Regions from separate parts of the Aeromonas sp. FDAARGOS 1409 genome, predicted to be linked through region 1. Evidence: predicted binding sites of a transcription regulator. Region 1 holds the regulator's gene; the other holds the start of a gene.
What was found. The regulator LexA, encoded in region 1, represses DNA repair genes until DNA is damaged. The targets are predictions, from matches to a motif close to ANCTGTNTNNNNANACAGNT.

Region 1 (4,835 bases):
GCCGGCAGGAACGGCAGCAACAGCAGCAGGAGTGCCAGCCCCAGGCCGATCGCCAGCCCCAGGGCACGGGCCAGGGTATCGAGCTGCCCCTCGGCGTTGGCGGCCCCCTGGGCCTGGGCGGTCAGGCCCGTGGTAGACATGCGCAGAAAGCCCAGCAACCAGAAGAGGAGGTTGATGAGGGTAGCGCCGACCGAGACGCCGCCGAGGAACCAGGCCTCACCGAGATGACCGATCACCCAGGTGTCCACCAGCCCCAGCAAGGGAGTGGTGACATTGGAAAACACCATGGGCAGCGCCAGGGCAAAGACGGCCCTGTGGCGGCCGGGATCCCTCAACCAGGGTGACATGGGCATGAGCAGGACGGAGGCTGCGGGATCACTCGTCGGCCAGTCGCACTATGCGTGCGAAGTCGGCGACCATGGCCTGCATGTCAACGCGGGGCACTTCCCCCGGCGCCACCTTGGGACGGAACAGGGCCACCAGCTTGCCCGCCGGGTTGATCAGCACTATCGAGGCCGAATGGTCTATCAGGTAATCCTTGCGTTCGCTCTCCACGATGGAATAGACCAGGCCCAGGTTGCGCACCAGGGGGAACAGGGCGCTGTGGGGCGCGGTCGCCGCCTTGAACTCGGGCTCGAAGAAGGCGGTATAGCTCTTGAGACGGGCGCTGTCATCCCGCTGGGGATCTGCCGAGATGAACACCACCTGGCTGTTGGGGGCGATTTTCTTCAAGCCGGGGTAGGCGGCGCGCAGGTCCGCCAGCGTGGTCGGGCAGATGTCGGGGCAATAGGTGTAACCGAGGAACAGGAAGGTCCAGTGTCCCGTCAGATTGGCGGGAGTAAAGGGTTGTGCATCCCCGTCGGTGAGGGTGAAGGGGTTGATGTCCCGCGCCGTCGGATAGTAGTCGGCCTGCTCCGGCAAGGAAGGCTGGCTCCAGTAATAGGCAGCCATGATGCTGACGATGAAGAGCAACAGCAGCAGGGAAAAGCGTGGTTTAACCATATGAAACAAACCCTTGTATTTATAATCAGCCCAGGAGCTGCACCTGGGAAGGGTCATTGTAACCCGCCCCGCCCCGTTTCTGGCTACCCCTTCGTCCGGATGGAGGGCCGCAGGGGCACCAGGATGTCGTGAGCGCTGGAAAGCAAGAGCCCCGCTCGGGGCGGGGCTCGTATCGGCCGGGATCAGGGTCGCAGCCTGCGCTGCGGCTGGGCACGTCTGATGGATGCGTGCAACGGGATCACGGGCGCCGTCCAGGGCGCATCCGGCAAGCCGATGTCGTGGTGACGGCGAAACAGACGAACCAGGCGGACGATCTTGTCTTTGGGACACCCCAGCCAGACGGTCCAGCCATCTCCCTTGTGATAGACCCAGAGCGCATAGAACCACGTCATCCGACTGCCCTTGATGAATCGGGTGATGGAGGATGCGGGCGCTGCGGCCGGCACCGGATCCCACGGCGAGCTTGAAGCCATACCTGTCCTCCTTGCTCAACAGGCCACGCCGATCAGTGTTACTGCCATCGGGAGGCAAGCCAACCACCGTCGCGTACTGACTGTACGAGTCGTCCAACTGCTGACGACTCTCCCTTCTTCCACACAGCCCCGGCGGTGATGCATCCCTGCAAAGCCGTCCAGCTGGCCGGTGGGGCGCTCTCGCCGCCATGGCGGTGACCATGAGGGTGCGAGCCTTATCAAAGGATATATCCGAAATGCGCTGTCTGTGGCGGGACTATTTGCGACGGACGACGGCAGCAGGATGGCGGGGATGGGCCACGAGGCGGGATGACGGAGACGGGGGCCAAAACGAAGGGGCCTCCCGCAGGAGGCCCCTTCGTCATGCCGGAGGCTTACATCCAGTCGGCGTTGCGAATGACGCCGACCGCCAGCCCCTCGATGGTGAGGTGCTGGCTGGCGAGATCCACCTCGATGGGGGAAAGTTCCTCGTTCTCGGGCAGCAGCCATACCTGGCTGCCCTTGCGCTGGAAGCGCTTGACGGTGACGTCCTCATCGAGCCGCGCCACCACCACCTGGCCGTTGCGCACCTCCTGGGTCTTGTGCACCGCCAGCAGATCCCCGTCCATGATGCCGATGTTCTTCATGCTCATGCCCTGCACCCGCAGCAGGAAGTCTGCCCGTGGATGGAACAGGGCGGGATCCACCTGGTAGTGGCTCTCGATGTGCTCCTGGGCCAGGATGGGCTCGCCGGCGGCCACCTTGCCGATGAGCGGCAGGCCGCTCTCTTCCGGCAAGGCCTCCTCTTCTTCGAGCAGCAGGCGGATGCCGCGGGAGGTTCCCGGCATGATCTCGATGACCCCCTTTTTGGCCAGGGCCTTCAGATGTTCCTCGGCCGCGTTGGCCGACTTGAAGCCAAGCTTCTGGGCGATCTCGGCGCGAGTCGGCGGCATGCCGGTCTCGTTCATGTTCGCCTTGATAAGCTCCAGCACTTCGGCCTGGCGGGGGGTAAGGGGTTTCATAGCATGGGCACCTGTCTTTTTATACAGCACACTGGCAGTATATACAGTGCTGTGGCCAAGGCAAGGCGTTGCTGACATTTGTCCCCGCCTTGTCGCAAAATGTGGCTCCCTCGCGCGCCGCCTTGGGACTCATCGTACCTCTCGGCGACAAGCCGCCGGTGATTTGCTATGCTCACGCCGCATTTTTTTGGAGAGCAGACGCACATGTCCCTTGGACAGAAGATTTCCAGAGCCATCCTGCAATGGCCGGTCAGCGGCTTGGTCAATCACAAGAGCCTGCCGGAAAATCCCATCACCGAGCTCAAGCTGGATCCGGCCAGACCCATCGTCTACGCCCTGAAAACCAGCTCGATCACCGACCTGATGACCCTGCAGCAGTGCTGCGAGGACCTCGGCCTGCCCGGCCCCTTCACGCCGCTGGAGCTGAACGGCCAACTGCTGCCGCGCTACGTCTGTCTGGATCGTCCACCTCCCCTGTTCGGTGCCCGCAACAAGCCGCTCCCCTTCCTGCAGGAGTTCCACCAGCTGCTGGACTTGCACAAGCAGGATCCGGCGCTGGACATCCAGGTGGTGCCCGTCACCCTGTTCTGGGGCCGCGCCCCGGGTCGCGAGGGGGAAGAGGCCTCCGGCTGGAACATCATCAGCAGCCTGGCACCGAACCGCCTGAAGAAGGCGCTGATCGTGATCCTAAAGGGGCGCGAGAACCTGGTGCGCTTCTCCCCGCCGCTCTCCCTGCGCCATATGGCGGACAAGCACGGCACCGACGAGGCCATCGCCCACAAGCTGGCCCGGGTCGCCCGCACCCACTTCAGCCGCCAGCAGCTCGCCGCCACCGGCCCCAAGCTGCCGAACCGCAACCTGCTGTTCAAACAGCTGCTGGATTCCAGCGTGATCCAGCAGGCCATAGAGGAAGAGGCCAGACGGGAAGGCATCAGCCTGGAGAAGGCGCAGAAGCGCGCCCACGGCTACATGGACGAGATCGCCTCCGACTTCTCCTACCGGCTGATCCGGCTCGGCGAGAGCTTCCTCGGCTGGCTCTGGAACAAGCTCTACCGCGGCCTCTCGGTCAACGGTGCCGAGAAGGTGCGCCAGCTGGCCCAGGAGGGCCACGAGATCGTCTACGTGCCCTGCCATCGCAGCCACATGGACTATCTGCTGCTCTCCTACGTCATCTACCACCAGGGCATGGTGCCGCCCCATATCGCGGCGGGCATCAACCTCAACTTCTGGCCGGCGGGCCCCATCTTCCGCCACGGCGGTGCCTTCTTCATCCGCCGCACCTTCAAGGGCAACCCGCTCTACAGCACGGTTTTCCGTGAATACCTGAACCTGTTGTTCGCCAAGGGCTACTCGGTGGAGTTCTTCACCGAGGGGGGGCGCTCGCGAACCGGCCGCCTGCTGCCGCCCAAGACCGGCATGCTGGCCATGACCCTGCAGGCCATGATGCGCGGGCTGGACAGACCGGTCACCCTGGTCCCTGTCTACCTCGGCTACGAGCACGTGATGGAGGTGAACACCTACCACAACGAGCTCAAGGGCAGCCGCAAGGAGAAGGAGAGCTTGCTGCAGGTGCTCGGCATACTGCGCAAGCTGCGCAACTATGGCCGCGGCTTCGTCAACTTCGGCGAGCCGCTGACCCTCAACGGCTACCTCAACGAGCAGGTCCCGGAGTGGAAGGCCCACATCGGCAAGGAGGAGCGCCCCCAGTGGATGGCGCCCACCGTCAACCAGCTGGCCGAGCTGATGATGACCCGCATCAACGATGCCGCCGCCGTCAACGGTCTGACCCTGAGCGCCCTGGCGCTGCTGGCCGCCGAGCGCCACGCCCTGACCCGGGACGAACTGCAGGCTCAGCTCAACACCTATCTGGACCTGCTCAAGCAGGTGCCCTACAGCCCGAACAGCACCATGCCGGCCGAGGACGCCGCCACCCTGCTGGATCAGGCGATGGAGCTCAACAAGTTCGAGGTGACCGAGGACAAGCTGGGGCAGATCATCAGCCTGGACCGTTATCAGGCGATCCTGCTCACCTACTACCGCAACAACATCCTGCACCTGTTTGCCATGCCCTCCCTGGTGGCCGCGCTGATCGAGCGGTGCGAGGGGATCTCCCGCAACGAGATCGTCGCCCGCTGTGTCGACATCTACCCGCTGCTCAAGACGGAACTGTTCCTGCGTCATGAAGAGGAGGCGCTGCCCGAGCTGGTCGACGCCCTGCTGGGCGAGCTGCAGCGCCAGCAGCTGATCGAGGCGCGCGACGGCGGCTTCTGGGTCAACCCGGACAACCAGACCCGCCTGCTGCTGCTGGCGGAGAGCATCCAGGAGACCCTGCAACGCTACGCCATAGTACTGACACGGG
Region 2 (4,835 bases), 920 kb from region 1:
CACCACGGACTTGCCCTCCTGGGCCGCCATGTCCGCCTGATTGGCCGCACTCACCGCCGAGTTCGCGTTGCCGGCCACCTGCAGGGCGGTGGCGCTCAGCTCCTCGAACGCCGTCGCCACCAGGTCCACCTCCTGATACTGGGCCTGCATGCCGGCACTGGTCCGGGCAGCTCCCTGGGCCGCCAGGGCCGCGCTGGCCCGGGTACCCGAGACGGTGTCGATCACCTGGCTGATGGTGGATTGCAGCTTGTCCAGGAAGTTGTTGAACCACTTGGCCAGCTCGCCTATCTCGTCGTCCCGCTGCAGCACGATACGCTGGGTCAGATCCCCCTCGCCGCTGGCGATGTCCTTGAGACGAGCCACCACGGTCCGGATGGGCGCGACGATGCGCTGCGCCATCAGCCAGATGCAGAACAGGGCGATCACCGAGATCCCTCCACCGATCAGCAGCTGGGCGGCCACGCTGTGCTGGGCCTGCTCCTCAAGCTGCCCCTGCAGTTGCAGGGCGGAGGCGAGCACCACGGCGCGGGGCAGCTCGATGTAGATGCCCCACTTGCGATCCGTGCCGCGCATGCTGACCGGCACGAAGGTCTGCAACAGGGCGCCGTCCGGGCTCCAACGGGTGGCCACGTCCCCCTTGGCGAGCCAGCCGTCGAGATCCTGCGCCAACGGCGATTGCGCCAGGCGGTTGCCAGGGGCGACCTGGAATCCCTCCACACCGGCGACCCGTCCCTCGTGGCTGAGCAGCAGCACCTTGCCCTGCCCCCCGTAGAGGGTCTTGTCCATCTCCTCCACCAGGCTCTGCAGGGTGGCTAGGGAGATGTCGACCCCGACCATGCCGAGCAGATTGCCCTCCTCCAGCAGGGGAGCCGTCACCGAGGTCATCAGCACCGACTTGCCCCCCACCTCGTCCACATAGGGTTCGAGCAGGCAGAGGGCCTTGCTGCGAATGCTGCAGCTGTACCAGTCGTTCTCCAGGCCGCCGTGCTCTGACGGTTTGTCATTGGCCAGCATGGCCTCGTCCATCACCTCCAGGGTCACCTTGCCATCGACCCTGGCCCAGTAGCTGGAGAAACGTCCCTTGTCGTTGGCCCCGAGCGCGGTCGAGCCCTGATAGTTGGCGTCTTCGCCGTCGAGCTGGTTCGGCTCGAACACCCCGTAGACCCCGATCAGGTTGGCGGAAGACTCCGCCGCATCCTGCAACTGCTGGTTGACCGCATTGCGCAGCGCCTCGGAGTGGACGAAGTTGTCGGCCGCATTCTTGCGCTGGAACAATATGCCTTCGGCCAGCAGGGTGGCCCTGAAATAGGCTTCGTCGAGGTAGCTGGTGACCCGGGCCGCCTGGGTGGCCCCCATGGCCTGCATCCAGTTTTCTGCCGCGTGCTGCCCCTCCAGCGTGGTGGAGGTGAGCACCTGCTCCTGCATGCGGGCCGCGTTGAAGAGGGAAGAGGCGACCAGGGCGGCGGCACTGGCCAACAGGCAACAACCGGCGATCAGGGTGATCCGTCCCTGAACAGAAAAAGCACTCATGTATGATTTCCTGACTTCTACAGAGGTAGACACTGTATCGGATTTGGAAACAAAAACTTAACTAAATCAACTCAGATCCAGGCTCAGTTGGTTGATTTCATCGCTGCCGGGCAGACCGACCACCAGGCCGAGCAGACGAATGGGCTTTCCTTGAGCCCGTTGCAGGCCCTCGTGCAGCAGATCGTGGAAGCGGGTCGCCTGATAGCTGCCCTTGCGATAGACGGTGGTCTGGTGAAAGTCGGCGAATTTCAGCTTGATCCCCTGCCCCATCAGCGCCTCGGCGGGGCAGGACTTCGCGAAACGCAGCTCCAGCTCGGGAATGAGCCGGCTGAGCACTTCCCAGCAGGCCGCCTCGTCCAGCACGTCGCTGGCCAGGGTCGTCTCCACGCCGACCGTCTTGCGCACCCGCTGGGGCTGCACCGGCTGCTCGTCGTGACCCCAGATCCGCCCGGCCAGCATCTCCCCGAGCTTGCCGAAACGAGCGATCAGCTCCTCGTTGCCGAGCTGGCGCGCATCCTCGCAGGAGTAGAGGCCTTGCGACTCCAGCCGCTCCGCCGTCTTGCGCCCGACCCCGGGCAGCTTGGCCAAAGGCAGCTGGCGCACGAACTCGTCCACCTCCCGGGGGTGGATGACGAACAGACCGTCCGGCTTGCGCTGCTCGGAGGCGAGCTTGGCCAGGAACTTGTTCGGCGCCACCCCGGCGGAGGCGGTCAACCCCAGCTCGGTCAGAATGGCGGCACGGATCTCCATCGCCATCAGGGTGGCGCTGCCGCCGCAGTGGGGGCTGTCGGTGACGTCGAGGTAGGCCTCATCCAGCGACAGGGGCTCCACCCGCTCGGTATAGCGCAGGAAGATGGCGCGCAACTGGCGGGAGGTCTCCTTGTAGACGGCCATCCGCCCGGGGATGAGCACCAGCGGCGGGCAGAGCTTCCTGGCCAAGGCGCTCGGCATGGCGGATCGCACCCCGAAGCGGCGCGCCACATAGTTGCAGGTGGAGATGACGCCGCGCCTGTCCGCCGAGCCGCCGATGGCGAGCGGCACCTCCCGCAGGGCCGGGTTGTCCCGCATCTCCACCGCCGCGAAGAAGCAGTCCATGTCGATGTGAATGATCTTGCGCATATCACTGTACAAATAAACAGTTAACTGAGCCCATGCTACCCCAGCCCTGTCATTTCTGCCAGTCACGCAGGGCCGCCAGGGAGATAGACTCCCGAGGCAAGATGGGATCTAGGGGAGAAGAGAGATGAGAGCAATCTGGCTTGGGCTCTGCCTGCTGCCACTGCTGGGCACGGCAAAGGATTACCCGACCGCCGAGTGCAGCTGGCTGTTCGAGCGCATCGAGATACTGGAGAAGGCCATCAAACAGGGGGACGAACTGGGCACCAGGGAGGAGCTGGCAAAGCGAAAGAAAGAGTTCAAGCTCAAGGCGTGCAGCCAATACGACTACTGAGTCCATACCACATAAAAAAGCGAGCCGACCCGGGTCGGCTCGTTTGCATGCCTGGTGCCTGCCGGTGCAGGCAACAGCGTCAGAGGATGCGGTTCTCCTCCAGCATCTTGCGACGGGCCTCTTCCTTGGCCATCTTCTTCTTGCGGTTGTCGCAGGGCTCGGGGCAGTCGCACTCCTTCTCGATGCCTATGGTGCCAAGGCCGCCACAGGAGCCGGAGATGCTCTTCTTCTGGAAGATGTAGCCGATGGCCATGGCCACCACCACCGCCAGAAACACCCCGAAGGTGATCAGAAAAATCTGCATGTCATTACCCCTTACTTCTTGACCAGATAGGGTTTGAAGGCCTCCGAGTAGGTCTCCTCGAAGCCGTCGTCCGTCTTGGTGATCACGAAGATCGCCAGGCCCCGCTCCTTGGCATAGGCCAAGCTCTTCTCCGGGCCCATGACGGTCAGCGCCGTGGCCAGCCCGTCCGCCGTCATGCAGGAGGGGTGGATCACGGTCACCGACACCATGCGATGCTGGATAGGCTTGCCCGTCAGCGGATCTATGGTGTGGGAGAAGCGCTTGCCGTCCATCTCGTAGTAGTTGCGATAGTCCCCCGAGGTGGCCACGCCATTGTCGCCCGGCACTATCACCTCCTGCACCGAGCCGGCATTGAGGGTCGGCTTCTCGATGGCCACCCGCCAGGGATGCCCCTTGCCGTTGACCCCGTTGATGCGCAGCTCGCCGCCGATCTCCACCAGGTAGTTGCGCGCCCCCAAGGATTCCAGATATTCGGCCACCTTGTCCACCCCGAAGCCCTTGGCGATGGCGGAGAGGTCCACGTAGAGATCCGGGATGTCCTTCTGCAGGGTGTCCGCGTCTACCGAGGTGATCACGTGCAGATTGCCGAGCCCGGTCTTCTGACGGGTCTGGCTGATCAGCTCGTCGGACGGCACCTTGGTCGGCTTGGCATCCGGGCCAAAGCCCCACAGATTGACCAGGGGGCCCACGGTCACGTCCAGCGCGCCGCGGCTCTCGCGGCCGATGTGTATGGCCTCGGTCACCACCCGTGCGGTGTCGCGGGAGACCACCACCGGGGTATTGTCCCTGTGCTGGTTGAAGCGCGACAACTCGGAATCGGGTCTGTAGGTGGACATCTGATCGTTGACCCGCTCCAGCAGGACGTCGACCTCCGCCTGCAACTTGGCCCCATCCTTGACGGCGTCATCCGCCACCTTGATGGAGTAGTAGGTCCCCATGGTGCTGCCGGTGATGTGGATCTCCGGCTTGGATTGGACCGTTTCCTGACCGCACCCCGTCAAGAAAAAGGCTAGCCCGAAGGCTAGCCAGGTCTTTACAACGCTGTGCATGGATCAACCACCGAAGTCATCCAGCAGGATGTTTTCGTCTTCAACGCCGAGATTTTTCAGCATGTTGATGACGGCCGCGTTCATCACGGGAGGCCCGCACATGTAGAACTCGCAATCTTCCGGCGCCTCGTGGTTCTTGAGGTAGTTCTCATAGAGCACGTTGTGGATGAAGCCGGTATAGCCGTCCCAGTTGTCTTCCGGTTGCGGATCCGACAGGGCGACGTGCCACTGGAAGTTGTCGTTCTCGGCCGCCAGCATGTCGAAGTCCTCGACATAGAACATCTCGCGCTTGGAACGGGCACCGTACCAGAAGCTCATCTTGCGCTTGGTCTTCAGACGGCGCAGCTGGTCGAAGATGTGGGAGCGCATCGGCGCCATGCCCGCACCACCGCCGATGAACACCATCTCGGCGTCGGTGTCCTTGGCGAAGAACTCGCCGAACGGACCGGAGATGGTCACCTTGTCCCCCGCCTTCAGGCTGAAGATGTAGGAGGACATCTGG

Region 2: dinB (DNA polymerase IV) is a predicted target of LexA. The motif match lies at 2,652-2,671, and genes of this name have one in related genera.

Annotation. Positions count from the first base shown of each region.
Region 1 is NZ_CP077395.1:1,239,608-1,244,442, forward strand. It holds gene I6L39_RS05940 (MATE family efflux transporter) at 1-353, opposite strand, end outside; gene I6L39_RS05945 (SCO family protein) at 376-1,002, opposite strand; gene I6L39_RS05950 (hypothetical protein) at 1,185-1,475, opposite strand; gene lexA (transcriptional repressor LexA) at 1,850-2,476, opposite strand; gene plsB (glycerol-3-phosphate 1-O-acyltransferase PlsB) at 2,681-4,835, shown strand, end outside.
Region 2 is NZ_CP077395.1:315,690-320,524, forward strand. It holds gene I6L39_RS01420 (methyl-accepting chemotaxis protein) at 1-1,530, opposite strand, end outside; gene dinB (DNA polymerase IV) at 1,597-2,649, opposite strand; gene I6L39_RS01430 (hypothetical protein) at 2,774-2,980, shown strand; gene nqrM ((Na+)-NQR maturation NqrM) at 3,060-3,284, opposite strand; gene I6L39_RS01440 (FAD:protein FMN transferase) at 3,296-4,333, opposite strand; gene nqrF (NADH:ubiquinone reductase (Na(+)-transporting) subunit F) at 4,337-4,835, opposite strand, start outside.